Linked DNA regions of Oharaeibacter diazotrophicus. The protein of the gene in region 1 interacts with the protein of each later gene in a pairwise test. Links are inferred from orthologs where the notes say so. Each region holds a gene or a part of one and is shown on either strand. Other genes may lie near its edges.

The links.
Region 2: the proteins of EDD54_RS16615 (region 1) and EDD54_RS21070 interact in binary tests that used the Escherichia coli proteins (3 or more experiments, as listed by UniProt). The link is inferred for Oharaeibacter diazotrophicus from one-to-one orthologs.

What each region holds. Positions count from the first base shown.
Region 1 is NZ_SNXY01000009.1:337,932-352,496, reverse strand. Bases 11,395-14,308 are described here. They hold EDD54_RS16615 (ABC-F family ATP-binding cassette domain-containing protein), read left to right. Parts: upstream 11,395-11,865; coding sequence 11,866-13,752; downstream 13,753-14,308. Other genes in these bases: fliK (flagellar hook-length control protein FliK), read left to right, coding at 13,836-14,308; EDD54_RS16620 (tellurite resistance TerB family protein), read right to left, coding at 11,395-11,679. Outside these bases: EDD54_RS16670 (ATP12 family chaperone protein), read right to left, coding at 5-778; EDD54_RS16665 (HAD-IA family hydrolase), read right to left, coding at 778-1,452; EDD54_RS16660 (asparagine synthase-related protein), read right to left, coding at 1,537-3,429; EDD54_RS23070 (hypothetical protein), read right to left, coding at 3,497-3,676; EDD54_RS16655 (sulfotransferase family protein), read left to right, coding at 3,911-4,729; EDD54_RS16650 (YVTN family beta-propeller repeat protein), read right to left, coding at 4,710-5,663; EDD54_RS16645 (SRPBCC family protein), read right to left, coding at 5,663-6,196; EDD54_RS16640 (RluA family pseudouridine synthase), read right to left, coding at 6,435-7,505; fluoride efflux transporter CrcB, read right to left, coding at 7,502-7,885; EDD54_RS16630 (hypothetical protein), read left to right, coding at 8,584-8,949; EDD54_RS16625 (potassium transporter Kup), read left to right, coding at 9,177-11,117; more of EDD54_RS16620, read right to left, coding at 11,164-11,394; more of fliK, read left to right, coding at 14,309-14,565. UniProt on the Escherichia coli protein: Genetic data indicate it may be involved in ribosome assembly or function.
Region 2 is NZ_SNXY01000011.1:162,410-177,575, reverse strand. What follows is about bases 2,011-5,525. They hold EDD54_RS21070 (2-oxoglutarate dehydrogenase E1 component), read left to right. Parts: upstream 2,011-2,340; coding sequence 2,341-5,325; downstream 5,326-5,525. Other genes in these bases: odhB (2-oxoglutarate dehydrogenase complex dihydrolipoyllysine-residue succinyltransferase), read left to right, coding at 5,419-5,525; sucD (succinate--CoA ligase subunit alpha), read left to right, coding at 2,011-2,182. Also shown: sucC (ADP-forming succinate--CoA ligase subunit beta), read left to right, coding at 1-1,071; EDD54_RS21080 (hypothetical protein), read left to right, coding at 1,071-1,283; more of sucD, read left to right, coding at 1,283-2,010; more of odhB, read left to right, coding at 5,526-6,636; EDD54_RS23290 (SDR family oxidoreductase), read left to right, coding at 6,650-7,396; lpdA (dihydrolipoyl dehydrogenase), read left to right, coding at 7,466-8,872; EDD54_RS21050 (acyltransferase family protein), read left to right, coding at 9,169-10,260; EDD54_RS21045 (DMT family transporter), read right to left, coding at 10,235-11,170; EDD54_RS21040 (hypothetical protein), read left to right, coding at 11,631-12,098; EDD54_RS21035 (tyrosine recombinase XerC), read right to left, coding at 12,262-13,209; EDD54_RS21030 (hypothetical protein), read left to right, coding at 13,426-13,734; bfr (bacterioferritin), read right to left, coding at 13,876-14,358; EDD54_RS21020 ((2Fe-2S)-binding protein), read right to left, coding at 14,470-14,718; EDD54_RS21015 (glucosamine inositolphosphorylceramide transferase family protein), read right to left, coding at 14,816-15,166. UniProt on the Escherichia coli protein: E1 component of the 2-oxoglutarate dehydrogenase (OGDH) complex which catalyzes the decarboxylation of 2-oxoglutarate, the first step in the conversion of 2-oxoglutarate to succinyl-CoA and CO(2).

The DNA.
Region 1 (14,565 bases):
GCCCTCAGCCGCGCATCAGCAGGACGGCGGCGTCCATCTCGGCGCGGCGGTAGGCGCGGCGGCGGGCGGCTTCCTCGTCCTCGCCCCAGAGCTCGGCGTTCCAGTCCTCGTCGACGTGGGCGGCGGCCCAGGCGTCGTCGGCGCCGAGGCGGCCGTCGAGGACGGCGAAGGCGAGGAGGACCGAGCCGGTCAGGGAGGTCGCGGTGTTGAGGCCCGCGAGGACGAAGGGATCCTCGGGCATGGCGTCGCGGACGGCGCGGACGACGGCGCCGTCCTGCTCGACCGGCATCACGCCGGCGACGAGGCGGAAGCGGACGCCGAAGCGCTCCTCCGCCCAGGCGACGACCGGATCCCAGGCCGCGGCTTGGCGCGCGGCGAGGCGCTCGGGGGCCTCGGCGCGGTAGAGCAGCAGGTCGGAACCGGCATAGTGGGCGGTCTCGTCGGCGACGGCGGCGGTCTCGACCGCGACGCCGTCGATCGCCGAGTTGGCGAGCCGGGTCGCCGGCATGGTGGCGGGATCGACGAACTCGCCCTGGGCGCCCCATTCGGCCGCGAGCGCCTCGGCGACGCCGCGGCGCGGCACCACCAGGGCGTTGCGGGCGGGGGTGCGGACCGGCTTGCCGTCGAGCACGACGGCGAAGCCGCCCTCGGCCTCGGCGACGCCGGCCTCGGCGTAGAAGCGCTTCGGCAGGCTCTGGCGGGCGTGGCGGCGCGCGGTCTCGGCGGGGTCCTCGACGCGCGCGCCCTCGGCGGCGGCGTCGGTCAGGATGTCGCGCATCAGGTCTCTCCCGGGCCGATCAGGTCGTCGACGGCGATGGCGACCTCGTCGAAGCGCTCGACGATGCGGTCGGCGCCGGCGGCGGCGAGGTCGGCGCGGTGGTGATAGCCCCAGGTGACGCCGACCGCGCGGGTGCCGGCGGCGAGCGCCATCTCGACGTCGTAGGTGGTGTCACCGATCACGACGGTGCGCCGGGCGTCGGCGCCGACCGCGGCGATGGCGTCGAGCACCATGCCCGGATGCGGCTTCGAGGGCGCGTCGTCGGCGGTGCGGACGACGGCGAAGGCATCGCCGAGCCCGGTGTGGGCGAGGATGGCGTCGACGCCGCGACGCGACTTGCCGGTGACGATGCCGAGCAGCGTGTCCGGCCGGCCGGCGAGCGCCTCGACGGTCTCGCGGGCGCCGGGATAGAGCGGCTCGCGGTGGAGCGTCGAGTTGCGCAGGTCGGCGAACGAGGCCTTGTAGGCCTCGACCAGCGTCTCGACCGAGGCGCCGGGGCGATGTCCGGCGAGGCGGGCGATCGCGATCGGCAGGGACAGGCCGACGATCGACAGGATCTCCTCGCGCGGCGGCGCGGCGAGGCCGGCGCTCTCGAAGGCGCGGGTCATGGAGGAGACGATCATCACCTGGCTGTCGACCAGGGTGCCGTCGCAGTCGAAGAGGACGAGGCGCAAGGGCGGTTCCGGTTGCGGAGGGCGGTCAGCCCCGATGTAGCGGTTCGGGGCGGGAAGGGCAAACCCGGCGAGCGGGGCGGTCCGTCAGCCGTTGCCGCCCTCGATCCAGCGCAGGAACAGGCCGTAGTGGAGGCCGCGGTGGAGGACGCCGCCGTAGTCGCCGAAGCCGGTGCCGGCGGCGTCGGTCGGCCACTCGGCGTCGACGATGCGGCGCATCCGCTCGACGTCGAGGACGCGGCCGGCGAGCGGGGAGCGTTCGAGCGCCGCGACGCCCTCGACGATGCGCTCGCGCTGCAGCGAGAGCCGGTGCAGGAATTCGGCGCACTGGAAGCCGCGCCGGGTCTCGTCGAGCACCGCCGGCGGCAGCCGGTCGGCGAGGACCCGGCGGGCGAGCCAGCGGGTGCGGCCGTCGCGGAGATACTGCTCGTCGGGCAGCGCGAAGCAGAACTCCAGGAGGTCGACGTCCGACAGCGGCGCGTAGGAGGCGACGCCGAACAGCGCCTCGGTCATGTCCGCCGTCGGCGGGTTCGACTGGACGTAGCTCAGCCAGCGCCGGCGGGTGGCGTCGGTGTCGCCGTCGTAGTCGAGGCCGAAGGCGAGGCGGCGCTCGGGGATGCCGTGGGCACGGGCGAAATCCGGATGGATCGGGCTGGAGGTCTCGCCCTCGGGCGGCAGGCCGCCGCGGAAGGCGGACCAGCGGGCCTGCAGCCGAGGCGGCAGCAGCGGCACGATCGCGTGGCGGCGCAGCACCGCGACGGGCGAGCGGCCCTGCATCCGGCCGATCGCCCGCGCCTCGCGCCACAACCGGACCCAGTCGCCGCGCCGCGCCATCGAGGCGAGCCCGCAGAGGCCGTCCCAACTCAGCGTCATGTTGCCGAGGCCGCCGGTGAGAATCGTGCTGGCGCCGAGCGCACGGGCGCGCTCGAACAGCGGAGCGTACCAGCCGACGTTGAGGCTGCCCCGCGTGGGCGCCGCCATCGAGAGGAACAGCCGGACGGGGTTGTCGTCGTAGGCGTGGAGCCCGGCCGACGACACCGCCTCCCAGATCATGTTGGGATGCATCGCGGCGACGGCCGCGGCGAGCGGGCGCTCGTCGCCGATCGCGCCCGGGTGCTCGAAACGGGCGACGCCGTCCGGCGGCGCCACGGTCAGGACGGGGAGGGGCGCGTCGCCGCGAAGCCGCGCCGCCGTGGCGGCGACGGCGCCCGAATCGAAGCCGCCGGAGAGCTGGCAGACGACGGTGCCGGCCCCGCGCAGGCCGCGCGCCACCGCACGGTCGAGCAGGGCGCGGGCCTCCTCGACGTGGTCGTCGTCGCGCCGCCGGGGCAGGCGCCGCGCGAGATCCGGGTGCCAGTAACGATGGAGCCGAAGGCCGCCGTCGACGTCGAAGGCGGCGGCGGTGGCGGCGGGCACCCGGCGCACCGCCGCGTAGGGCGTGGCGTCGGGCTCCGGCGGCACGTCGGAGAAGGTCGCGGCGAGATAGTGTTCGTCGGGGTCGTGCGGCACGCCCGGCAGCGCGAGGAGGGCACGCAGGCTGGACGAGAAGGCGACGCCGCCCTCGACGCGGGCGTGGTAGACCGTGCGCCGGCCGAGGTGGTCGGCGGCGAGCCACAGCCGGGCGGCGCCGGCATCGAAATGCGCCAAGGCGAAATGGCCGCGCCAGCCGGCGATGCCGTCGGGGCCGTGGCGGCGGAATCGGTCGAGGGCGGCGAAGGCGCCGTCGCGCCCCGGGTCACCGTCGCGGTCTGCGGCCTCGTCGGCGTCGACCAGCCGGCCGGCGAAGGCGAAGACGTGGGTGCGGCCGTCGCCACGGGTCGTGCCGGCCGGGCCGACGAGGCGGACGGGCCCGCAGCCGAACGACCGGCCGGGATGCGCGCCGAGACGGCGCAGGAGCGCTTCGGACGGTTCGCGCGACAGGAGGCCGACGAAGCCGGCCTCGGCGCCGCCGAGCGGCGGGCGGCGGTGGGATGGGTTCACGACCGTTGATCCGATGTGGCCGTGACGATCCGGCAACCGGGCACGGGAGCGGTGAACGGGTCCGCGCTCAGGACGCGGTGGCGCACCAGCCGGGGAACGAATCGGACCCGCCGCCGCAGGTGCGGGTCTCGGTGACGGCCTCCAACTCGTAGGCGACGACGTTGGGCTTGCGCCAACGCGGACGCGGCGCGGTCCGCTCGGTGCCGCGGTCGGCGGCAAATGTCGTCTTCACGTCTTCCGACGGCATGAACGTTGCTCCCCCCGGGGACTGTTCGGTACACGAGTCGAGAAATCATCTAGTCCACGGCGCGTCGTGAAATCAACGGCGATCTCGCTCGGGCCGCGGTCCCCGCACAGGCGATTTCGCGGGGGGCGACGCTCGATTCCCTGGTCGGGGCCCGAGCGACGGGCCGGCGGATCCGGCGACGGTTCCGCGCATCGGGCGTTTCGCGCCGGCGCCGCGTCCTGTAGACGTTCGGCCATGTCGTCCCCGTCCGATCCCCGCACCGACCGGTCGTCCGAACCGGCCGCCGTCGACCGGCCCTGCATCGTGCTGGCGCACCCGCGCACCGGTTCTTCCCTGCTGATGCAGACGCTGGCGCTGCTGGGGATGCCGTGGATCGGACGGGTCCGCCGCGACGACCTCGGCGAAGACGCCAATCCCAGGGGCTATTACGAGGATCCCGAGGTGCTTGCGCGTGGGCTGACCGTGGGCGAGGTCGCCCGGGTCGGGCCGGTCGACGGGCGGGCGGTCAAGATCGGCCTCGCCAACATGACGGCGCCGGGCCGGATCGGGCAGTGGCGCGCGTGGGAGGCCGGCGGGGCGCGGATCCTGGTGCCGTTCCGCCATCCGCTGGAGAGCGCGGTGTCGCAGCGCGCCTTCACGCCTCGGATGGCGGAACCGCGCGCGCTGTTCGAGGCGGTGACCGCCTTCCTCTACGGCCATGCCCGCGACCATGCGGCGCTGGCGAGCATCCTGACCCGGGAGGTGCCGGCGCTGGCGGAGCGGACGACGCCGATCGCCTACACCCGCCATCTCGAGGATCCCGCGGGCTTCGTCGAGGACGTCCGCCGCCACGCCGGGCTGCCGGCGGATCCGGCGCGGCAGGCGGCGGCGGTCGCCAACGTCGAGGCCGCGCTGCATCGGGTCGAGGCCGCGGCGCTGCCGGACGAGCAGCGGGAATGGTACGAGCGCTCGCCGGCGCGGGCGGTCCACGAGCGGCTGTGCGCCGATGCCCGGCCCTGGGACGGGATCGCGGCGGCGGCGGCCGCCGGCGCGCTCAGGGCGTCCGGCGGATGAAGTGGCCGAAGGCGCGCGGGCCCTTGCCGACGGGGATCTCGTCGACGACCGCGAGGCTCGCCGGGTCGACCGAGAAGAAGACGTCGTCACCCCAGGCGGCGACCCAGACCTTGCCGGAGGCGTCGTCGCCGAGGATGCCCTCGGGGAAGGACGGCGTGTCGATCCTGCCGATCGGGGCGAAGCTGGCGGCGTCGAACACGGTGAGCGTGTCGGCGTGCTGGTCGGTGACGAAGCCGCGGCCGCCGACGAGGGCGACGCCGTAGGGCGTCTCGCCGGTGGGGATTCGGGTGATCTCCCGGCCGGCGGCGAGGTCGACCACCGAGACGTCGTTGGACATAACGTTGGCAGTGAAGGCGTGGCGGCCGTCCGGCGACAGCGTCACGGCGAAGGGGTGCGTGCCGACCGCGATCGTACCGGTACGGGTGGCCGAGGCGACGTCGATCACCGAGAGGCGGTCGTCGTCGCGGTCGCAGACGTAGAGCGTGCGCCCGTCCGCGGTGACGGCGAGGCCGGCCGGGGCGGTGCCGACGGGCACGCGGGCGCGGATCGTCCGCGTCTCGGCGTCGATCAGCAGCACGGCGTTGCCGAACCAGTCGGCGAGGAACACGGTGCGCGAATCGGGCGAGACCACGATGCCGACCGGTCCGCCACCGACGTCGATCCGGGCGACGACGGTACGGGTCGCCGGGTCGATCACCGAGAGGGCCTTGCCCTCGGGGCTCGAGACGTAGACGGCGCGGCCGTCGGGCGCGACGGCGACGCCCGCGGGCTTGCCGCCGACCGGGATGGTGGCGACGACGCGCGCACTGGCGAGATCGACGACGGAGACGTCGTCGCTCTGCTGGTTGGTGACGAAGGCCTCGTCGGCGCGGGCCGGGGCGGCCGCGAACGCGAGGACCAGGGCGACGAGCGCCGCCCCGGTGCGCCGGCGCATCAGCTGCCGCCTTCGATCTTCTTCTTCATGCCGGCGAGGCCGGTGTTGTAGAGGTCGGTGATCGCCTTGACCGCGGCCTCGTCGGAGAGGTCGGCCGGCGGATCGTTGTTCGGATAGCCGCGGTAGAACGCGCCCCACCACGTGATGGTGGACTTGCCGCCGCCGGCGTCCTTGACGGTCAGGCGCGAGGAATAGTTGGTGACCGGCAGCGCCTTGATGTTGTCGGCTTCCATCCGGTACATCATCATCATCTTGCCGGCGTCGAACTTCTCGATGCGCTCCTTGATCACCTCGCCGTTAGCCAGGGTGATGGTGCGCTCGGCGCCGACGTCGTTGCCGGTCGCCTCGAGCTTGGTCACCACCGGCAGCCACGACATGTCGCCGAAGTTGGACACGACCGCCCAGGTCTTGTCGGCCGGCGCGGCGACCTCGGTGGTGATCTCGACCTTCTGGCGGGTCGGGCCGTGCGCCGACGCGACGACGGGCGTGAACGCGACCGCGACGGCGATCGACGCGGCGAAAAGGCTCTTCATGTGGTCGTTCCTCCGGACGGCGGTGGCCGGCGCCTCACATAACGCCGTCCCCGCTTCGGCGGGAAGTATTTCCGGGCGCTCGTGGCGAAGCAATGGCGAAGCGCACCCGACACGACGTCGCACCCGCATGGCGGGCGGCGCGGGCGGCGGTCGAAAGTCCCCGCGCCGCGGGGACTTGGCGGTCGCCGTCGGACCGGGCGCCGGCCGGGCGCGACCGAAGGTCGGAGCCGGCGGGCGCTCAGTCCTCGGGGAAGGCCGGGTCGGCGCGGTCGTCGCCGTCGGCCTCGAAGCCGAGCAGGTTCCACGACTGCAGCATGTGCGGCGGCAGCGGCGCGGTGACGTCGATCACGCCGGTGCCGGCGGGGTGGGGAATGGTGAGGCGGCGGGCGAGCAGGTGCAGCCGGTTCTGGATGCCGCCCGGCACTTCCCAGTTTTCGATGTCGAAGTAGCGCGGGTCGCCGATGATCGGATGGCCGATCGCCTGGCAGTGGACGCGGAGCTGGTGGGTGCGCCCGGTGGTCGGCTTCATGGTGAGCCAGGACATCCGGCCGCCGGCGTGGTCGACGATCGAGTAGTAGGTGAGGGCGTGCTGGGCGTCCTTGTCGCCGTGCTTGGCGACGACCATCATGTCGCCGTCGGGCGCGGTCGTCTTGCGCAGGTAGGTCGAGATCCGGCCCTGCGCCGGCTTCGGCATGCCGTAGACCAGCGCCCAGTAGATCTTGCGGGCCGAGCGGGTCTGGAAGGTGCGCGCCAGCGTCGCCGCGGCGAGGCGGGTGCGCGCGACCAGGAGGCAGCCGGCGGTCTCGCGGTCGAGGCGGTGGACGAGGCGCGGCTTGACGCCCTTCTTGTCGCGGAAGGCCTCGAGCATGCCGTCGATGTGGCGCGTCATGCCGGAGCCGCCCTGGACGGCGAGGCCGGCCGGCTTGTTGAAGACGAAGACGTGCTCGTCCTCGTAGAGCGTGATCGAGCGCAGGTACTCGGCCTCGTTGGCCGAGGCGACCTGCTTCGGCCGAGCCGTCGGCGCGCCGGTGCCGTCGATGGCGAAGGAGGACGTCGAGGTCGCGGCCTGATCGCCGTATTGCAGCGGCGGCACGCGGACCTGCTGGCCGGCGGCGAGGCGGGTCGAGGTCTGCACCCGGCCGCCGTCGACGCGGATCTGGCCGGAGCGGATCAGCTTCTGCAGGTGGCCGAAGCCGAGGCCGGGGTAGTGCTCCTTGAACCAGCGGTCGAGGCGCATGCCGGCCTCGTCCTTGGCGACGGCGACCATGTCGACGCGCGGGCCGGCGGCGGAGTTCGGATCGGTGTTCATGCGAGGGTCCTGACCAGGGCGAGGCCGGCGGCGAGGGCGCCGAGCGAGACGACGAGCGAGGCGACGACGTAGCCGGCGGCCGCGAAGACGGCGCCGCGCTCCCACAGCACCACCGTGTCGAGCGAGAAGGAGGAGAAGGTGGTGAAGCCGCCGAGCACGCCGACGGCGAAGAACAGGCGCAGCGCCGTCGAGCCGTCGAACTTCAGCGCGAGCAGGCCGACGAAGAGCCCCATCGCGAAGGAGCCGACGACGTTGACCGTGAGCGTGCCCCAGGGGAAGTCGAGCCCGAACATCCGCCCGGCCGTGACCGAGACGATGTAGCGGGCCATCGAGCCGAGGGCGCCGCCGACGGCGACCAGGAGGAGATCGGTGGGATTCATGGAAAGACCGTAGCGGAGCGGGCGCGCGCGGCAAAGGCCGCTCGCCGCATGCCGCGCCCGGGCGGGCACCCGGGCGAGCGCCGCTCGTTAGCAGGCCGGGCCGCCGTTGTCATGCGCGAGCGCACCGGCTCGCGCCCGGGGCGGCACCGTCGTGAATCGCCGGGCGGCCGGTCCGACGGGTGAGGGCTTGCCCCTAGGATCGTCCGCTTACGACCAACCACCTAGTGAAAACGCCGGCGCGGCATGATTTCCCCGGGTTTTCGGAGACCCCAGCTAAGCGTTTTCGCACATTTCAGTTTTTCTTTCGCCAACCCCAAGAAAAAGCGTCGCGGCTGAACCGGTTTAGCTTTTTCTTCAAACGGTTTAGCGGAGTCGGGGCCTATTTCTCCCGCACTGCGGCAGGGGTATTGTCCCTTCATCGGACGCGGCGGTGACGAACCGGCGCTCCACGGTCGAAAAGCCCGGTTCCGGGCGGCTCGACCAGAGAAATCCAAAGTTTGCGCTCGGGCGGTCCGGCCCCTTCCTCCTCCTCCCCGGACCCCGGACCGACACGAGCCGAAACGGTGCCCTTCCTCCCGGGCACCGAGAGACCGGGAAGCCGCTCCCTCCTCCCTCCCGCGGCGACCCGGACCAGAAGCGAGCGCGCCGTGCCGCCCTCCCTCCGGGCACGGCGCGCTCTACACCCGGAGCCTTCGACCATGATGACCCGACTCCTCTCCGCCGCCGCCGCCCTCTCCCTCACCGCCGCGGCCGTCGCCTTCGCCCCCGTCTCCGCCGACGCGATCGGCACCGGCGTCTACAAGCCGCTCGAGGGCTTCGCCCAGAGCTTCGGCACCAAGCACCTGATCGGCTACTTCAAGGCCGACGAGGGCACCTGCGCCATGACGCTGGTGATCGCCGACCAGGTCGATCCCGACCTCGCCCCCGGCACCGGCACCCAGGTTCGCTTCGCCCTGCCGGCCGGCAACAACGCCACGCTCGACAGCGGCGACGGCGGTGCGGTCTCGATCTCCTGCGCCGGCTCGGCCGACCGCGTGTCGGTGCTGACGTCCGGCGGCGCCTGACCGCCCATCCCGCACGCATCCCTCGGATCTTCGCCGCGGCGGACCGGACCTCCGGCCCGCCGTTCGCGTTCCGGCGCCGCCCGAGCGGCGCCGGAACGAAACCGCCCGCCGGGCGGTTTCCACCGCGGCCGGCGCGCGCGACTTGCGGTCCGGCGCGCGATCTTCTATTCGGTCGCCCCGTCGGTCGAAGCGACGTCCGTCGACGTCCGGCCGCCAACCGGTTCGGCATGAGCGAAAACACCGCGAAGCAACCCGAAACCGCGGCCGGCGGGCCGACCCCGGCGCCCGGCGGGCACGATTCCCACGGCGGCCACGGCAAGAGCAGCCTGTTCGCGATGGCGCTCGGTTCGGTCGGCGTCGTCTACGGCGACATCGGCACCAGCCCGCTCTACGCCTTCCGCGAGGCCCTGGCCCACACCGCCAAGGACGGCCTGACGCGTCTCGAGGTCACCGGCGTCGTCTCGCTGCTGATCTGGGCGCTGACGCTCGTCGTGACGCTGAAATACGTCGTCTTCGTGATGCAGGCGGACAACCGCGGCGAGGGCGGCACGCTGTCGCTGGTGGCGCTCGCCAAGTCGGCGATCGGCGGCCGGTCGGCGGCGGTGTTCGTCATCGGCGTGCTCGGTGCCGCCATGTTCTTCGGCGACGCGGTGATCACGCCGGCGATCTCGGTGCTGTCCGCGGTCGAGGGCCTGAAGCTGATCACGCCGGCCTTCGATCAGGCGGTGGTGCCGATCACCATCGTGATCCTGATCGTGCTGTTCGCGGTGCAGAGCTTCGGCACCGGCCGCGTCGCGGCGCTGTTCGGGCCGATCACGGCCTTCTGGTTCCTGTGCATGGCGGTGTCCGGCGCCGTCCACGTCAGCGACGACCCGGCGATCCTGATGGCGCTCAACCCGCTGTCGGCGGTCGAGTTCGTCATCGAGCACCGCTTCATGGCGCTGATCGTGATCGGCTCGGTGTTCCTCGCCGTCACCGGCGCCGAGGCGCTCTACGCCGACATGGGCCACTTCGGCCGCCCGCCGATCCGTCTCGCGTGGTTCGTGCTGGTGTTCCCGTCGCTGACGCTGAACTACCTCGGCCAGGGCGCGCTGGTGCTCGCCCATCCCGACGCGATGGAGAACCCGTTCTTCCTGCTGGTGCCCGAGAGCCTCCGGCTGCCCTACGTGATCCTGGCGACCGTCGCCACCGTGATCGCCAGTCAGGCGGTGATCACCGGCGCCTTCTCGCTGACCCAGCAGGCGGTCCAACTCGGCCTGCTGCCGCGGCTCGAGAGCCGCCACACCTCGGAAACCCAGGCCGGCCAGATCTACCTGCCGCGGGTCAACTGGGTGCTGCTCGCCGGCGTCCTCGCCCTCGTGGTGTTCTTCCGCTCCTCGACCGCGCTCGCCAACGCCTACGGCATCTCGGTGACCGGCGAGATGGTGATGAGCTCGCTGCTCGCCTTCGTGGTGGTGTGGAAGGCGTGGCGCTGGCCGCTCGGCCTCGCCGTCGCGGTGGTGGCGCCGTTCCTGTCGCTGGAGCTGATCTTCCTCAGCGCCAACCTCCTGAAGGTGCTCGACGGCGGCTGGATGCCGATCACGTTGGCGGCCTGCGTCTCGATCACCATGTGGACCTGGGTGCGCGGCACCCGGATCGTCTACGAGAAGAGCCACCGCGAGAGCGTGCCGCTCGCCGACCTCGTCAAGATGCTGGCGCGCTCGCACCCGGTGCGCGTGCCCGGCACCGCGGTGTTCCTGACCTCGGACCCCGAGATCGCACCGAGCGCGCTGATGCACAACCTCAAGCACAACACGGTGTTGCACACCAAGAACGTGGTCCTCACGGTCAAGGTGTCGACGGCGCCGCGCGTGGCCGAGGAGCAGCGCATCCGCATCGAGCCGCTCAACGACGACTTCACCAAGGTGACGCTGACCTTCGGCTACATGGAACAGCCGAACGTGCCGAAGGCGCTGGCGCTCGGCCGCAAGCAGGGCCTGAAGTTCGACATCATGTCGACGTCCTTCTTCCTGAACCGCCGCTCGTTCAAGGCCAGCCCGCAGTCCGGCATGCCGCTCTGGCAGGACCGACTGTTCATCGCGCTGACCCGCATGGCTGCCAACGCCACCGACTTCTACCGCATCCCGTCCAACCGCGTGGTCGAGCTCGGCCAGCAGTTCACGGTCTGAAGGGCGACCGGCCGGGGCCGGTCGCCGCCGCGGCGGGGCTTCGCGGTCAACCGCGACCGGGGACCTGCAGCTCGACGCGGTAGCCGGGCGCGTTGTGGGGGTGGCGCTCGTCGACGAAGATGGTGCGGTCGTTCTTGGCCATCAGCACGTCGAAGAAGGGCGCGAAGCGTTCGTCGGGAATCCCGAAGGCGGCCTGGACGCGGCCGATCAGTTCCTGCTCCTCCGGCTCGGCTTCGCCATCCGACATGGCGCTGTCGACGAGGTTGAGCAGGATCGACATCCGCTGGGCGTCGGTCAGCAGCGGGGTCGCCTCGGCGAGGAACTGGTCGATGGGCTTGGTTCGCGCGATCCGGACCGCCTGGTCGAGCAGGGCCTGGTTGTTGGCACCGACGCCGATGCCGTTGCCGGTCTTGGCGCCGCCGAGGACGCTGAGCAGGTGGCCGATCTCCTCGTTGTCCATCTCGCCGTCGGCCCCCATCACGTAGATCAGGCAGGTGGCGAAGGCGAGGTGCGGGGTCATCTTCTGACCTTGGTCGGACCGGAAGCGGTCGAACAGGCCCATGTCGTCACTCCTTGGCTGGCGGCGGACCGGGATCGGGCCGCACCGGCCATATGGGAATCCACGTAGGCGGGCGGAAGGGGTGTCCGAGCGTCGGCGCGGGCTCGGCGTCGGCGCGTCATCGGCGGACGACGCGACCGGCAGCGCCCCCTTGCCTTCGCGGCCGGGCTCTGCGACATCCCTCGCGCCATGCTGACCATCTCCGACCTCACCTACCGCATCGGCGGACGCGTCCTGATCGACAAGGCCTCCGTCGTCGTCGACGACGGCATGAAGGTCGGTCTCGTCGGCCGCAACGGCACCGGCAAGACCACGCTGTTCAACCTGATCGACGGCGACCTCTCGGCCGAGAGCGGCTCGATCGAATTGAAGAAGGCGGCGCGGATCGGCCGGGTGGCGCAGGAGGCGCCGGGCTCGGAGATCTCGCTGATCGACTTCGTGCTCGCCGCCGACACCGAGCGCACCGCGCTGATGGCCGAGGCGGAGACGGCGTCCGACCCGCACCGCATCGCCGAGATCCAGATCCGCCTCGCCGACATCGAGGCGCACTCGGCCGAGGCGCGGGCGGCGACGATCCTGTCCGGCCTCGGCTTCGACGCGGTCGACCAGCGCCGACCCTGCGCCGATTTCTCCGGCGGCTGGCGGATGCGCGTGGCGCTCGCGGCCGTGCTGTTCATGCGGCCGGACCTCCTGCTCCTCGACGAGCCGACCAACTACCTCGACCTCGAGGGCACGCTCTGGCTCACCACCTACGTGCAGCGCTATCCCTACACGGTGATCCTGATCAGCCACGACCGCGACCTGCTCGACGTCGCCGTCGACCACGTCTGCCACCTCGACCAGGGCCGGCTGACGCTGTGGAAGGGCGGCTACACCTCGTTCGCGCGCCAGCGCCGCGAGAAGCTGATGCTGCAGGAGAAGATGCGCGAGAAGCTGGAGGCGCGGCGCAAGCACCTCCAGGCCTTCGTCGACCGCTTCAAGGCCAAGGCCTCGAAGGCGCGGCAGGCGCAGTCGCGCGTCAAGATGCTTGAGAAGATGGAGACCATCGAGGCGGTGGTGGAGACCGAGGTCCAGCCGATCGTCTTCCCCGACCCGAAGTCGCGGCTCGCCCCGCCGATCATCACCTTCGACAAGGTGGCGCTCGGCTACGACCCGGCCCGGCCGGTGCTCTCCAACCTGACGCTGCGCATCGACGACGACGACCGCATCGCCCTCCTCGGCAAGAACGGCAACGGCAAGTCGACCTTCGCCAAGGCGATCGCCGGCCGGCTCGAACCGTTCGGCGGCGGCGTGACGCGGGCGACCAAGCTGTCGATCGCCTATTTCGCCCAGCACCAGCTCGACGAGCTGATCCCGTCCGAGAGCGCCTTCGACCACGTCAAGCGGCTGATGCCCGGCGAGCCCGACGCCAAGGTGCGCTCGCGCGTCGCCCAGATGGGGCTCGAGACGTCGAAGATGGACACGCCCGCCCGCGAGCTCTCGGGCGGCGAGAAGGCGCGGCTGCTGCTCGGCCTCGCCACCTTCCACGGGCCGAATCTCCTGATCCTCGACGAGCCGACCAACCACCTCGACATCGACAGCCGCGAGAGCCTGATCCAGGCGCTCAACGCCTTCGAGGGCGCGGTGATCCTGGTCAGCCACGACCGCCACCTCGTCGAGGCCACCGCCGACCGGCTCTGGCTGGTCGCCGACGGCCGGGTGACGCCCTACGACGGCGACATGGACGACTACAAGCGCCTCGTCCTCTCCGGTCCGGACGAGCGCGCCGGCGCGGCGAAGGCCGACGCCAAGCCGACCGCCGTCGACCGCCGCCGCCTCGCCGCCGAGCGCCGCGCCCAACTGGCGCCGCTGCGCAAGAAGATCCAGGCGGTGGAGGCGCGGATCGAGGCGCTGAAGAAGGACCTCGCCAAGCTCGACGCCACGCTGGCCGACCCGGCGCTGTTCGCCAAGGATCCGGCCAGGGGCGCCAAGCTCTCCAAGGACCGCGCCGACTGCGCCCGCGCCATCGACGCGGCGGAGGAGCAGTGGCTGGAACTGTCGGGGGAATACGAGGCGGCGGAAGCCGAGGCGGGGTAGGGGGCGTCCGGGGCGCCGCCCTTGCCCTGTCCCCCGATTCGCGCGAGTCTCGACCGGACGCTCTCCTGCCGCGGAGGCCCGCGATGGCCATCGGCTCGCTGCCGCCGGTGATCGGCGACATGCCCGTGAACCCGGGCCACGCCGGGCGTCGTCCGCTGGCGGGTGAGATCCCCGTCTTCGGGCGCATCGAGGAGGCGGTGGCGTTCGCGCCCGCTACAGCCGGCACGGTCCCACGGACGACCGTGCTCGAAGCGGCGGTCGCCGCCGCGCTCGGACGTCAGGACGGGCTCGCGCCCGTGTTCGCCGCCGCCTCGACGCTCAATGCCGCCCCCGACCTGCCGGCGACGCTGCGCGACGCCCTCGGCGTGCTCGCGGGCTTCGCGCTCGGCTCGGCGTCACCGCCGACGGCCGGCGACGTCGCCGCCGCGCTGGCGCGGTCCGGGCTGTTCCACGAGGCGGGCGCGCATCCGGGATCGCCGCCCCCCGCCGATCTCAAGACCGCGCTCGCCCTGGTCGGCCGCGCCCTCGCCGACTGGCTCGGCCCGGGGAAGCCGACGCCGTCGGATCCCGCCGTCGCGGCGGCGGTCGCGCTGGTGGCGGGCGCCCGGCCGGCCCCGCCGCGGCGCGGCGGTCGGCCCGCCGGCCAGCGCGAGGCCGAGGCGCCGGACCTGCCGCCGCGCGCGCTCGCCGCCCATCTCCTCGACGCCGCCGAGCGCGCCGCCGGCCGCATCCTCCTGCACCAGGCCGCCTCGATCGGCGGCGACGACGCCGCGCCCGGCACCGACGACGACGCTCCGCGCGGCCTCGTTTTCG
Region 2 (15,166 bases), on another replicon or contig:
TGGGTCGTCAAGAGCCAGATCCACGCCGGTGGCCGCGGCAAGGGCAAGTTCAAGGAAGCCGACGCCGGCGAGAAGGGCGGCGTCCGCCTCGCCCGTTCGGCCGACGAGGCCGCCGCCTTCGTCCGCCAGATGTTCGGCAAGACGCTGGTGACCGTGCAGACCGGCCCCGCCGGCAAGCAGGTCAACCGCATGTACATCGAGAGCGGCTCCGACATCGAGAAGGAGCTCTACCTCTCGATCCTCGTCGACCGCGCCACCTCGCGCGTCGCCTTCGTCGCCTCCACCGAGGGCGGCATGGACATCGAGGAAGTCGCCCACTCGACGCCGGAGAAGATCGTCACCTTCTCGATCGACCCGGCCACCGGCTTCATGCCGCACCACGGCCGCACGCTCGCCAAGGCGCTGAACCTCTCGGGCAATGCCGCCAAGCAGATCGGCCCGGTCGCCTCCAAGCTCTACGACGCCTTCGTCGGCACCGACATGGCGATGCTCGAGGTCAACCCGCTGATCGTCACGCCGGCCGGCGACGTCGTCGCCCTCGACGGCAAGGTCAGCTTCGACTCCAACTCGCTCTACCGCCACCCCGAGATCGTCGCCCTGCGCGACGTCACCGAGGAGGACGACAAGGAGATCGAGGCGTCGAAATACGACCTCGCCTACATCGCCCTCGAAGGCACCATCGGCTGCATGGTCAACGGCGCCGGCCTCGCGATGGCGACCCTCGACATCATCAAGCTCTACGGCGAGGAGCCGGCGAACTTCCTCGACGTCGGCGGCGGCGCCACCGAGGAGAAGGTCACCGCGGCCTTCAAGATCATCACCGCCGACCCGAACGTGAAGGGCATCCTGGTCAACATCTTCGGCGGCATCATGAAGTGCGACGTCATCGCGCGCGGCGTCCTCGCCGCGGTGAAGGCGGTCGGCCTCCAGGTCCCGCTGGTGGTGCGCCTCGAGGGCACCAACGTCGAGCTCGGCAAGCAGATCATCGCGGAGAGCGGCCTCAACGTCCTCGCCGCCGACGACCTCGACGACGCCGCCCAGAAGATCGTCGCCGCCGTGCGGGCCAAGTGATGGAACGGGGGGCGATCCAAATCTTTGCCAACTGGCTGCCGCCCCTCCTCATCGTCATCGCGATGTTTTGGGTCCTGAGAAACTCGGCGAAGCGCAGCAGAAATAATTTCGAGCAGGTCAAGAAGATCAATGAAGATCTTCTGGATTTGAATCGCCGGATGCTCATCGCACTCGAAGACATCAAAGCCTTGTTGAAGGATCGGAATCCCTAATGCCCATCCTGATCGATCAAAATACCAAGGTCCTGACCCAGGGCATCACCGGCAAGACCGGCACGTTCCACACCGAGCAGGCGCTGGCCTACGGCACGCAGATGGTCGCCGGCGTCACCCCGGGCAAGGGCGGCTCCAAGTGGACCGCGGCCTCCGGCCAGGAGCTGCCGGTCTACGACACCGTGCTCGAGGCGAAGATCGCCACCGGCGCCGACGCCTCGGTGGTCTACGTGCCGCCGCCGTTCGCCGCCGATTCGATCTGCGAGGCGATCGAGGCGGAGATCCCGCTGGTCGTCTGCATCACCGAGGGCATCCCGGTGCTCGACATGGTGCGCGTCAAGCGTGCCCTGTCCGGCTCCAAGACACGGCTGATCGGGCCGAACTGCCCGGGCGTCGTCACCGCCGGCGCATCGAAGATCGGCATCATGCCGGCCAACATCTTCCGCAAGGGCTCGGTCGGCATCGTGTCGCGCTCCGGCACGCTGACCTACGAGGCGGTGTTCCAGACCTCGAACGAGGGCCTCGGCCAGACCACGGCCGTCGGCATCGGCGGCGACCCGGTCAAGGGCACCGAGTTCATCGACGTCCTGGAGATGTTCCTCGCCGACCCCGACACCCACTCGATCGTCATGATCGGCGAGATCGGCGGCTCGGCCGAGGAGGACGCGGCGCAGTTCATCGCCGACGAGGCCAAGCGCGGCCGCAAGAAGCCGATGGTCGGCTTCATCGCCGGCCGCACGGCGCCTCCGGGCCGCCGCATGGGCCACGCCGGCGCGATCATCTCGGGCGGCAAGGGCGGCGCCGAGGACAAGATCGCCGCGATGGAGGCCGCGGGCATCCGCGTCTCGCCGTCGCCGGCGCGCCTCGGCAAGACGCTGGTCGAGGTCCTGAAGGGCTGATCCGGCCGCCGCGGGGGCTCGCCCCGGCGCGGCGCCGACACCATCTGACGAACCGGGCCGGCGCGGGAGCGAGATCCCGCGCCGGCCGTTCCCCCGAGGAGGCGGCGACGAACGCCGCCCCGCACCTGAAGGACGGGGCCCGCGGTCCCGGTGGCGGCATGGCACGGCAAGACGAGAACGACGCTTTTGCGCTGACCTCTTTCCTCTATGGCGGCAACGCGGCCTACATCGAGGACCTCTACGCCCGCTACGAGAAGGATCCCGCCACCGTCGACGCGGAGTGGCGCACCTTCTTCGCCGCCCTCGGCGACCAGAAGGTCGAGGTCGAGAAGAACGCCAAGGGCGCGCCCTGGAAGCGGCCGGACTGGCCGATCGTCCCCAACGGCGAACTCGTCGCCGCCCTCGACGGCAACTGGGGCGAGACCGCCAAGAAGGTCGAGAAGAAGATCGAGGCCAAGGTCGCCGAGAAGGGCGCCGCCGTCAGCCCCGAGCAGGTCCAGCAGGCCACGCGCGATTCCGTGCGCGCCATCATGATGATCCGCGCCTACCGCATGCGCGGCCACCTCTACGCCAACCTCGACCCGCTCGGCATCGCCAAGAAGGGCGACCACGAGGAACTGCACCCGGCCTCCTACGGCTTCGGCGAGGCCGACCTCGACCGCAAGATCTTCATCGACAACGTGCTCGGCCTCGAGTTCGCGACCGTGCGCGAGATGGTCGAGATCCTGCGCCGCACCTATTGCGGCACGCTGGCGGTCGAGTTCATGCACATCTCCTCGCCCGAGGAGAAGGCCTGGATCCAGGAGCGCATCGAGGGTCCGGACAAGCAGGTCGCCTTCACCCGCGAGGGCAAGCGCGCCATCCTCAACAAGCTGGTCGAGGCCGAGGGCTTCGAGAAGTTCCTCGACGTCAAGTACACCGGCACCAAGCGCTTCGGCCTCGACGGCGGCGAATCGCTGATCCCGGCGCTCGAGCAGATCATCAAGCGCGGCGGCAACCTCGGCATCCGCGAGATCGTGCTCGGCATGGCCCACCGCGGCCGCCTCAACGTGCTGACCCAGGTGATGGGCAAGCCGCACCGGGCGCTGTTCCACGAGTTCAAGGGCGGCTCCTACGCCCCCGACGACGTCGAGGGTTCCGGCGACGTCAAGTACCACCTCGGCGCCTCGTCGGACCGCGAGTTCGACGGCAACAAGGTCCACCTCAGCCTGACGCCGAACCCCTCGCACCTCGAGATCGTCAACCCGGTCGTGCTCGGCAAGGTCCGCGCCAAGCAGGACCAGATGGCGACCGTGTTCGAGGGCGACATCATCCCGCTGCGCGAGCGCACCAAGGTGCTGCCGCTGCTCCTCCACGGCGACGCCGCCTTCGCCGGCCAGGGCGTGGTGGCCGAGTGCTTCGGCCTGTCCCAGCTGCGCGGCCACCGCACCGCCGGCTCGATCCACTTCATCATCAACAACCAGATCGGCTTCACGACCAACCCGCATTTCTCGCGGTCGTCACCCTATCCGTCCGACGTCGCCAAGATGATCGAGGCGCCGATCTTCCACTGCAACGGCGACGACCCCGAGGCCGTCGTCTACGCCGCCAAGATCGCGGTCGAGTTCCGGCAGAAGTTCCACAAGCCGGTCGTCGTCGACATGATCTGCTACCGCCGCTTCGGCCACAACGAGGGCGACGAGCCGGCGTTCACGCAGCCGATCATGTACAAGAAGATCCGCGGCATGCGGACGACGCTGCAGATCTACGCCGAGAAGCTGGTGTCCGAGGGCGTCGTCACCGCCGACGAGGTCGAGGGCTGGAAGAACGAGTTCCGCGCCCGGCTCGACGGCGAGTTCGACACCGGCCAAGCCTACAAGCCCAACAAGGCCGACTGGCTCGACGGCGCCTGGGCCGGCCTCAAGGTCGCGGACAGTTTCGACGAGCAGCGCCGCGGCCACTCCGGCGTCAACATGGACACGCTGAAGGACATCGGCCGCAAGCTCACCACCATCCCCGAGGGCTTCCGCGTCCACCGCACCATCCAGCGCTTCATCGACGCCCGCGCCAAGGCGATCGAGACCGGCGAGGGCATCGACTGGGCCACCGGCGAGGCGCTCGCCTTCGGCTCGCTCGCCCTCGGCGGGCACAAGATCCGCCTGTCGGGCCAGGACTGCGAGCGCGGCACCTTCAGCCAGCGCCACTCGGTGCTCTACGACCAGGAGACCGAGGAGCGCTACATCCCGCTCGCCAACCTGTCGCCGACCCAGGCCCGCTTCGAGGTCATCAACTCGATGCTGTCCGAGGAGGCCGTGCTCGGCTTCGAATACGGCTACTCGCTGGCCCGCCCGAACGCGCTCACCCTGTGGGAGGCCCAGTTCGGCGACTTCGCCAACGGCGCCCAGGTGGTGTTCGACCAGTTCATCTCCGGCGGCGAGCGCAAGTGGCTGCGCATGTCCGGCCTCGTCTGCCTGCTGCCGCACGGCTACGAGGGCCAGGGTCCCGAGCATTCCTCGGCCCGCCTCGAGCGCTGGCTGCAGCTCTGCGCCGAGGACAACATGCAGGTCGCCAACTGCACCACCCCGGCCAACTACTTCCACATCCTGCGCCGGCAGCTGACACGCGACTTCCGCAAGCCGCTGATCCTGATGACGCCGAAGTCGCTGCTGCGCCACAAGCGGGCGGTGTCGAAGCTCGTCGAGTTCGGCCCCGAGACCTCGTTCCACCGCCTGCTCTGGGACGACGCCCAGTCGGCGCCGGAGACGCTCACGGTCAAGCTGAAGCCGGACGCCGAGATCCGCCGCGTCGTGATGTGCTCGGGCAAGGTCTACTTCGACCTGCTCGAGGAGCGCGAGAAGCGCGGCGTCGACGACGTCTACCTGCTGCGCGTCGAGCAGCTCTACCCGTTCCCGGCCAAGGCGCTGGTGGGCGAGCTCGGCCGCTTCCCGCAGGCCGATATGGTCTGGTGCCAGGAAGAGCCCAAGAACATGGGCTCCTGGACCTTCGCCGAGCCCTATCTCGAGTGGGTGCTGAAGCAGATCGGCGCCAAGCACGGCCGTCCGCGCTACGTCGGCCGCGCCCCGGCCGCCGCCACCGCCACCGGCCTGATGTCCAAGCACCTCGCCCAGCTCGCCGCCTTCCTCGACGAGGCCCTCGGCGAGTGAGCCCTCGCGGCCGGAGCGCGCCCGACGCGGCGAGCGCTCCGGCCGCCCCTTCCCGACGAACATCCTTCCGTATCTTTCGAGAGACCGCACGTCATGGCGATTGAGATCCGCGTTCCGACCCTCGGCGAATCCGTGACCGAGGCGACCATCGGCCGGTGGTTCAAGAAGGCGGGCGAGGCCGTGAAGGCCGACGAGCCGGTCGTCGAGCTCGAGACCGACAAGGTCACCATCGAGGTTCCCGCCCCCGCCTCCGGCACGCTCGCCGAGATCCTGGTCGCCGCCGGCGAGACCGTCGGCGTCGGCGCCCTGCTCGGCAGCCTCTCCGACGGCGGCGCCGCCGCGGCCGCCCCCGCCGCCCCGGCTCCGGCCGCCGCCCCCGCCGCGCCGGCCGCCGCCGCCGCGCCCGCGCCGGCCGCGACGGCGATGCCGCCGGCGCCGTCCGCGGCCAAGCTGATGGCCGAGACCGGCGTCGCCGTCGACGCCGGCTCCGGCAAGCGCGGCCAGGTGCTGAAGGAGGACGTCCTGAAGGCGATCGCCGGCGCCGCCGCCGCTCCGGCCCCGGTGGCCGCCGCCGCACCGGCGCCGCGTCCGGCCGCCCCGGCCGACGACGCCGCCCGCGAGGAGCGGGTGCGCATGACCAAGCTGCGCCAGACCATCGCGCGCCGCCTCAAGGACGCGCAGAATTCCGCGGCCATGCTGACCACCTTCAACGAGGTGGACATGACCAACGTGATGGCTCTGCGCAACGCCTACAAGGACCTCTTCGAGAAGAAGCACGGCGTCAAGCTCGGCTTCATGGGCTTCTTCGTGAAGGCCTGCATCCAGGCGCTCAAGGAGATCCCGGCGGTCAACGCCGAGATCGACGGCCAGGACATCATCTACAAGAACTACTACCACGTCGGCGTCGCCGTGGGCACCGAGAAGGGCCTCGTGGTCCCGGTGGTGCGCGACGCCGACCAGATGTCGATCTCGGCGGTCGAGAAGAAGATCGGCGAGTTCGGCAAGCGCGCCCGCGACGGCCAGCTCAAGATCGAGGAGATGCAGGGCGGCACCTTCACGATCTCCAACGGCGGCGTCTACGGCTCGCTGATGTCGACGCCGATCCTGAACGCGCCGCAGTCGGGCATCCTCGGCATGCACAAGATCCAGGAGCGGCCGATGGTCGTCGGCGGCAAGATCGAGATCCGGCCGATGATGTATCTCGCGCTCTCCTACGACCACCGCATCGTCGACGGCAAGGAGGCGGTGACCTTCCTCGTCCGCGTCAAGGAGAGCCTCGAGGATCCGCAGCGCCTGGTGCTGGACCTCTGAGGACGAGCGAGCGATGAGCGACCGCGTCCTCGTCGTCACCGGCGGCAGCCGGGGCATCGGCCGGGCGACCGCGCTCGCGGCCGCCGCCGACGGCTTCGACGTGGTGTTCTCATACGTCTCCGACGCCGGCGCCGCGGAGAGCCTCGTCGCCGAGATCGGCGCGGCCGGCGGCCGCGCGGTCGCGGTCAGGGCCGACGTCGGCGTCGAGGCCGACGTCCTCGCCCTGTTCGCCGCCGCCGACGCCGTCGGCCGGGTCGCCGGCCTCGTCAACAACGCCGGCGTGGTCGACCGCGCCGCCCGCGTCGACGAGATGACCGTCGCCCGGCTCGAGCGGATGTTCCGGATCAACGTGATCGGCAGCGTCGTCGCCGCGCGCGAGGCGGTGCGGCGGATGTCGACCCGCCACGGCGGCCGCGGCGGCGCGATCGTCAACCTGTCCTCGGCCGCCGCCCTGCTCGGCGCGCCCGGCCAGTACGTCGACTACGCCGCCGCCAAGGGGGCGATCGACAGCTTCACCGTCGGCCTCGCCCGTGAGGTCGCCGCCGAGGGCGTCCGCGTCAACGCGGTCCGCCCCGGCATCATCGACACCGACATCCACGCCTCCGGCGGCATCCCCGACCGGGCCGAGGCCATGCGCGGCGCGATCCCGATGGGCCGGGCCGGCACGGCGGCGGAATGCGCCGCCGCCGTCCTCTGGCTGCTGTCGGACGCCGCATCCTATACGACAGGATCGATTGTCACCGTCTCGGGCGGGCGCTAGGCCTCCCCGCCATCACCAGACATCGCTGCCCGCGCGAGCCGGGCCAGCGCGCGAAGGAAGCCCGACCCCATGTCCTACGACCTCATCGTCATCGGCACCGGCCCCGGCGGCTACGTCTGCGCCATCCGCGCCGCCCAGCTCGGCCTGAAGGTCGCCGTCGTCGAGAAGCGCGGCGTCCACGGCGGCACCTGCCTCAACGTCGGCTGCATCCCCTCGAAGGCGCTGCTGCACGCCTCCGAGCTGTTCGCCGAGGCCGGCCATTCCTTCGCCAAGCTCGGCATCGACGTCGGCACCCCGAAGCTCGACCTTTCCGCGATGATGGGCCACAAGGACGCGACGGTGAAGTCGAACGTCCAGGGCATCGACTATCTCTTCAAGAAGAACAAGATCGACGCCCACCTCGGCGCCGGCCGGATCGTCGCGCCGGGCCGGGTCGAGGTCGCCATGAACGACGGCTCGGGCGTGAAGACGCTGGAGGCCAAGGCGATCGTGATCGCCACCGGCTCCGACGTCGCCTCGCTGCCGGGCATCGTCATCGACGAGAAGACCGTCGTGTCCTCCACCGGCGCGATCGCGCTGCCGGCGGTGCCGGGCAAGCTGGTGGTGATCGGCGCCGGCGTGATCGGCCTCGAGCTCGGCTCGGTGTGGTCGCGCCTCGGCGCCTCGGTCACCGTCGTCGAGTATCTCGACCGCATCCTGCCGGGCATGGACGGCGAGGTCGCCAAGCAGTTCCAGCGCATGCTGGAGAAGCAGGGCTTCGCCTTCAAGCTCGGCCGCAAGGTCACCGCCGTCACGCCGGTCGAGGGCGGCGCCACTACCGTGACCTTCGAGCCCGCCGCCGGCGGTGCCGCCGAGACGCTGGAGGCCGACGTCGTGCTGGTCGCCGTCGGCCGCCGGCCCTACACCGACGGCCTCGGCCTCGACGAGGTCGGCGTCGCGCGCGATCCTCGCGGCCGCGTCGTCACCGACGCCCACTACCGCACGTCGGTCGCCGGCATCTACGCCATCGGCGACGTCATCGTCGGGCCGATGCTCGCCCACAAGGCCGAGGACGAGGGCGTCGCGCTCGCCGAGATTCTCGCCGGTCAGGCCGGCCACGTGAACTACGACGTCATCCCGGGCGTGGTCTACACCATGCCGGAGGTCGCCGCCGTCGGCCGCACCGAGGAGGACCTGAAGGCCGCGGGTATCGAGTACCGCGTCGGCAAGTTCCCCTTCACCGCCAACGGCCGCGCCAAGGCCAACCTGTCCACCGACGGCTTCGTCAAGGTGCTCGCCGACGCCGCCACCGACCGCGTGCTCGGCGCCCACATCGTCGGCGCCGGCGCCGGCGAGATGATCCACGAGATCGCGGTGCTGATGGAGTTCGGCGGCTCGTCGGAGGACCTCGCGCGCACCTGCCACGCCCACCCGACCCTGTCGGAGGCGGTCAAGGAGGCGGCACTCGCCGTCGACAAGCGCCCGATCCACATCTGAGGCCCGCCTCGTAAAGTCCCGGCGCGCCGGGACTTTACGAAGTCTCGGCCTTACGGCCGGCGCGCGCCGGGCGCTCCCCGCACGCAATGCTCCGACCACGGCCGGGAACGCCGCGCGCTCGGTACGAGACCTCGCCCGGGGTCCCGACTGCCGGCATTCCCGGCGATTCTGCCGTCCGGACATCCACGGATACGAATCCGTTCCAATTTTCTCGAATTGCCCTCGGATTTGGAGAAACGGCGCAAGGAACCGGTGAGGTTTGGCCGACAAGCTGGTCCCGAACCGAAGGACCGGACATGCCGACGACGCCTCCCGCCTCCCGCCTCGCCTGGCTCGACCACGTCCGCGCCGCCGGCATCCTGCTCGTGGTCGCCGGGCACGCGATCCGCTCGCTCGACCGCAGCGGCCTGCCGACCGCCGACTGGCTCGTCGCGCTCGACGACGCGATCTACTCCTTCCACATGCCGCTGTTCTTCATGCTGGCCGGCATGACCCAGGGTCTCGGCCGCCGCAAGGGCGTCGCCGCCGCGCTGCAGGCGCTGTTCTGGGGCATCGTCCTGCCCTATCTGATCTGGTCGTCGGTCTGGGTCGCGCTCAAGACCGGCTTCGCCGACGCGGTCAACGCTCCCGTCACCGGCTCGCCCTTCGCCATCCTGTGGCAGCCGATCGACCATTTCTGGTTCCTCTACACCCTCGCCATCCTGCGCATCGTCTGGATCGGCGTCGAGGCGACCGGCAGCGCCCTGGCGCGCCGGCTGGCGATCCTGGTCCCGCTCGTGGCCGCCTTCGTCGGCCTGCCCGCCGCCGGCGGCCCGGTGGTCGACACCTACCTGTTCTTCTGGGCCGCCTTCTACGGCGTCGGCGTCGTCGCCGTGCACGAGGCGCCCGAGATCCGCGGCCGCGCCCTCGTCCTCCTGACGCTCGTGGCCGAGGTGGTCTGGCTCGGCGCCATGGTGCTCGATCCCGCCGCGGTCGACGCGGACTTCGGCCCGGTCCGCACCCTGATCGCCTTCGCCGGCGTCTTCACCCTGATCGGCACGGTGCTGATCTGCGCCCCCGGCGGGCTTGCCGGCCGCCTCGCCGGCTTCGTCGGCGAGGCCTCGCTGGCGATCTTCCTGACCCACACCCTGTTCGGCGCCGTCGCTCGGCTCGCCTTGGAGCGCCTCGGCCTGCTGTCGCCCGGCACGCTGCTCGTCGCCGCGATCGTCGCCGGCGTCGTCGGGCCGACGCTCGCCTATGCCGCGGTGCTCCGGGCCGACGCCGCCCTCGGCCGCCCGTTGGCGCGCTGGATCGGCTTCGGCACCCAGCGCCGCTCGCACTATTTCGACCTCGGACGACCGGCACGCGCCGCCGGCGGCGCGGTCAGCCTCGACGGTCGAGCAGGGTGAACAGCCCGACGCCGCCGACCACCATCGCCGTCCCCACCACGTCGGCGACGGTGACGGTCTCGCCGAGCACCAGCACCGCCAGGATCAGCGTCGCCACCGGGCTCAGTGTCCCGATCACCGCGTTGGCCTGGGCCGAGATCCGCGACAGCGCCGCGTTCATCAGGTAGGTCGGCAGCACGGTCGCGCCGATCGCGATCGCCAGCGCCGCCTGGAACACCGGCGCGGACACGGCGAGGTCGGACAGCGGGCGCGTCGCGACGAACTGCAGCCCGGTGCCGAGCGCCGCCCCGCTCATCGCCACCGAGGTGAACAGCGGTGCGCCGAGCCGGCCGATCACCGGCTTGGCCAGCAGCTGGTAGAGCGCGAAGGCCACCGCCGACGACAGCACCCACGCGACACCGACCGCCACCGCCGCGCCCTGGTCGCCGACGTCGGTCAGGAAGATCAGCGCGAGGCCGGCGTAGCTGACGGCGAAGGCGCCGAGCGAGGCGCGCCGGAACGGCAGGCCGAACAGCGCCGCGCCGAACAGCACCACGAACAGCGGATAGGTGAACAGGATCAGTCGCTCGAACTGCGGCGACAGCGTCTCGAGGCCCTTGAAGTCGGTGTAGCTGGCGAACCAGTAGCCGACGAGGCCGACCCCGATCGCCTTCAGGAGGTCGCCGACCGCCGGCGCCGCGGCGCCGCGCCGGCGCGCGCGCGCGTAGGTGACCAACCCGATCGTGACGAACACCGGCGCCGACAGCGCCATCCGCAGCGTCAGCAGCGTGATCGCGTCGACCGAGCCGCCGTAGGCGAGCTTGATCAGCACGCCCTTGGCCGAGAACAGGATCGCGCCCGCGGCGGCGAGCAGGTAGCCGGCGAGCGGCACGGCCGGCCGCGGCACGGCGGTGGCGGAGGGAGCGGACATCGGGCGGAATCCTCGGCTGGCGCCCCCCGGCTCGGCACCCGGGGTCCGGGGGCGGGAGCCTCCGGGCCGGGTAGCACGCCCGGCCGCGCCGCCGCAAGCCGGGCCGCGGCCGGCGGTCGCCGCTTCACGCGATTGCGATGGATCAAGGCCGGAAACGTCGAGGAAACATATGCTCGGAAGCGTCGGAGCTCGCCTGCCGGCGAAATCCAACGACAAGAAACCATCCCCCGCGCCGGCCGACGACGTCCCGGAGCGGCCGGTCCTCGTGGCTCGTCGCCCGGACCGGCCGCCGTCGGGGTTTCGTGACGTCGCGGCCCACAGGCGGCTCCGAGGAGGTCCGACCGCCGGTCTTGCCGTCGCGCGCGAGGAGCACCCGACGGCGCACCGGCCGAAGGACCGCGATGCCGCATCGGCCCGATCGCTCGGCACGGTGCGGGACCGGTACCACAGGAGGAAACCCATGCGTCCGTTCGCTTCGCTTCCGCTCGCCGCCGCCCTGGCGCTCGCGCTCGCCGCCCCCGCCACCGCCGCCTGCAACACCGCCAGACTGGCGGGCTCGTGGTCGATCACGGCGGGCCTGTTCAACTGCGTCGCGACCGTCGGTGCCGACGGCAGCTTCCCGGCCGCCAAGTGCGAGGGCGCGACCCTGCCGGGCTCGTCCGCGGCGCTCACCGCCGTCACCCCGATCGGCCCGGTGACGCTCGGCACGCTCGCCATCGACACCGCCGGCACGCTCTCGGGCAAGCTGGCGCTGAGTTCGGTGTGCAAGCTCACCGGCAACTTCGTCTTCACCGACACCAAGGGCGGCCGGACCGGCATGACCGTGCGCGGCCGCACCGACGACCAGGTCAACATGTTCGCCGCGACCGCGGTCAACCGGACCGTCGGCAAGGAGGTCCTGATGAGCTTCGGCGGCTATCGCAACTGACACCGGGCTCGCGACGTTCCGACCTCGAGTCGGAGCGTTGTGGGCGAGGTGCGCCGGATGGACGCCGGCCGGATGGCCGAAACCGCGCAAAGTCCCGGCGAGTCGGGGCTTTGCGAAACCGGTATGGGACCGGGCCCGGCGGCCCGATCCCCGCGCACCCGCGTCACGCGCGCGGGTGCGCCTCGGCCCAGGCCTTCATCAGGCGGTCGGCGTCGACGGCGGTGTACATCTGGGTGGTGCCGAGGCTGGCGTGGCCGAGCAACTCCTGGATCGTGCGCAAGTCGCCGCCGGCGCCGAGCAGATGGGTGGCGAAGGAGTGCCTGAGCGCGTGCGGCGTCGCCGAGGCCGGCAGGCCGAGGGCACCGCGCAGCCGCTCCATGGCGCGCTGCACCACCCGCGCGGCCAGCGGCCCGCCCTTCTCGCCGACGAACAGCGGCCCGTCCTCGGCCGGCGTCCAGGGACAGGCCGCGACGTAGTCGGCCACCGCCGCCGCCACCTTCGGCAGCACCGGCACGACCCGCGTCCGCCCGCCCTTGCCGGTGACGCGGATGGCGCCGGCGTCGATCGCGGCGCGGTCGGCCCGCGTCAGCCCGAGCGCCTCGGAGATGCGCAGGCCCGAGCCGTAGAGCAGCGCCAGCACCGCGGCGTCGCGCGCGGCGACCCAGGCGTCGGAGGCGAGCTGGCGCTCCGGCGCCACCACCGCCAGCGCGTCGGCGACCGGCAGCGGCCGCGGCAGCCGCCGCGCCAGCTTCGGCGTCCGCACCGCCGCGGCGGCGGCGCTGGAGCCGAGCCCTTCCCGTTCGAGATGACGGATCAGCGAGCGCACCCCGGCCATGCCGCGCCCAAGCGTCGCCGCACCCGCGCCGTCGCGGCGGCGGTCGGCCAGGAAGGCGCGGAAGTCGGACGGCGCGAGGCCGACGACGGCGGGAACGCCCGGCGGCTCGCCGAGATGGCCTGTGAGGAAGCGGCAGAACTGCTCGACGTCGCGGCCGTAGGCCTCGACGGTCTTCGGCGACATCCGCCGCACCGCCGCGAGTCCCGTCCGCCAGCCCGCGACGGCGTCGGCGAGGTCGGGCGCCATCACGACCAGGAAGGCGGGGTCCGGCGACATCGGGGGCGGCTCCGGCGAAGGTTCGTCTCGGTCCGACCCTGCCCCCTCCGGCTGAACGATTCCTGAATGCCGGGTTCGGACCGGGTTCAGCGCGGGCGGCCTATCCATGGTCCCACGACGCCGGCTCCCCGGCGCCCGCTTCGCCCCGGTTCCCGGCGCGGAGCACCGCCAGGCGCCGGCCGGAAGGCCGCCATCGACTCGAGAGGAGATCCGGTCATGATCGACGTCCGCAGCCTGCGTACCGGCGTGATCGCCGTCGCGGCGCTCGCCGCCACCGTCCTGCCGGCCGCGGCCGACGGCTTCAGCTTCGGCTTCCGCTTCGGCGATCCCGAGCCGCGCTGGGGCTGGCGCGCGCCGCCGCCCCCGCCGCCGGTCTACTACCGCGGCGGCTGGCGCAACGACCCGCCGCCGATGGTCCGGGTCTGCCGTCCCGGCTGGGTCACCCGCAAGTTCCGCGACGACTGGGGCCGTGTCTACAAGGTCGTCCGTGTCCGCGAGCAGCAGTGCCGCTGGGTGCCGCGCTGACGCCGGCCCCCGGCCGGCCGAAGGGGCACCGGGGCGCGGGAAGCCCTCCCGCTCCCCGGCGGGCCGGCCTGAGCGGGCGCCGCCCGCAGGGCCGAAATCCCGCACGCGACCCGACAGATCCGGTCGCGTGCGGAACCGGTGTCACTCCTTGTCGGCGCTGTCGGCGTTGAGCAGGCCGTAGCGCTCCTCGCCGATCTTGTCGAGCAGGGCGATCTGGGTTTCGAGGAAGTCGGTGTGGCCTTCCTCGTCCTTCAAGAGTTCCTCGAACAGCTGCATCGAGACGTAGTCGCCCTCTTCGTGGCAGATCTCGCGGGAGCGGCTGTAGGACTTCACCGCCTCGAGTTCGCCGGCGAGGTCGGCCTCGAGAATTTCGCGCAGCGTCTGCCCGATCCGGAGCGGCGCCAGCGTCTGCAGGTTCGGGTGACCTTCCAGGAAGATGATGCGCGCGATCAGCTTGTCGGCGTGCTGCATCTCCTCGATCGACTCGCGGCGCTCCTTGGCGGCGAGCTTGGTGAAGCCCATGTCCTCGAGCAGCCGGTAGTGCAGCCAATACTGGTTGACCGCACCGAGCTCCAGGAACAGCGCCTGGTTCAGCCGTTCGATCACCTTCTCGTTGCCACGCATCTCCACCTCCATCCGCCGTCGCCGGCACGAGCCGTCCAGGGGCCCTCGCCCCCCTTCGCCGAACCAACGGCGACGGCGGTCGATCCGTTCCGGCCCCGATACCGACAGAGCTTACGCGGCGGAGCGGTCGCGATCCACCGCGTCGACGGTTTCCTCCACCAGCGTCCCGCCGTATTCGGCGGCGGCGGCGCGGATCACGGAGATCGCGTTCGGGAAGCAGCCGCAGCAGCGCCCGCGCCGGCCGAGCGTCATGTAGACGAGGCCGGGGGTGAGCAGCCGGTGGGGATCGGCGGAGAGCAGGTCGAAGACCGCGCGGCGAATGTCGCGATCGGTGATGACGTTGCAGTGGCAGACGATCATGAGGTCCGGACCCGCTGACGACGGCACGACGGCCGGGCGGCCGCGCCATGCGACCGGCCCGCATATAGTTGATGATTAGACTCCGGTTTTAAAGCCGTCAATCCGGACGTGCCACGACGACCGGTCCCCGTATCCGGGGCCCGAACACGTCGACCACCTCGAGCCCGCCGCCGCGGTTCCAGGTGTGCAGGCCGAGCAGCGGCGCGGCCGGGCGCACCCGGCGCACCACGGTCTGCGCCGGGCGGGCGCCGAGGTCGTCCATGGCGGCGAAGGCGAGCGCGCCGCCGTAGCGTTCCGAGCTGTCCTGCACCGGGCGGACGACCCGTCCGCCGACGTGGAAGGGCGCACCGGCCGGCCGGGCCGTGCGGACGTCGACCAGGAACGGGCCGTCGCCGCAGCGCCGCCACGGGCCGCGCAGCGCCGGGGCGCGCCAGAGTTCGACCGCGTC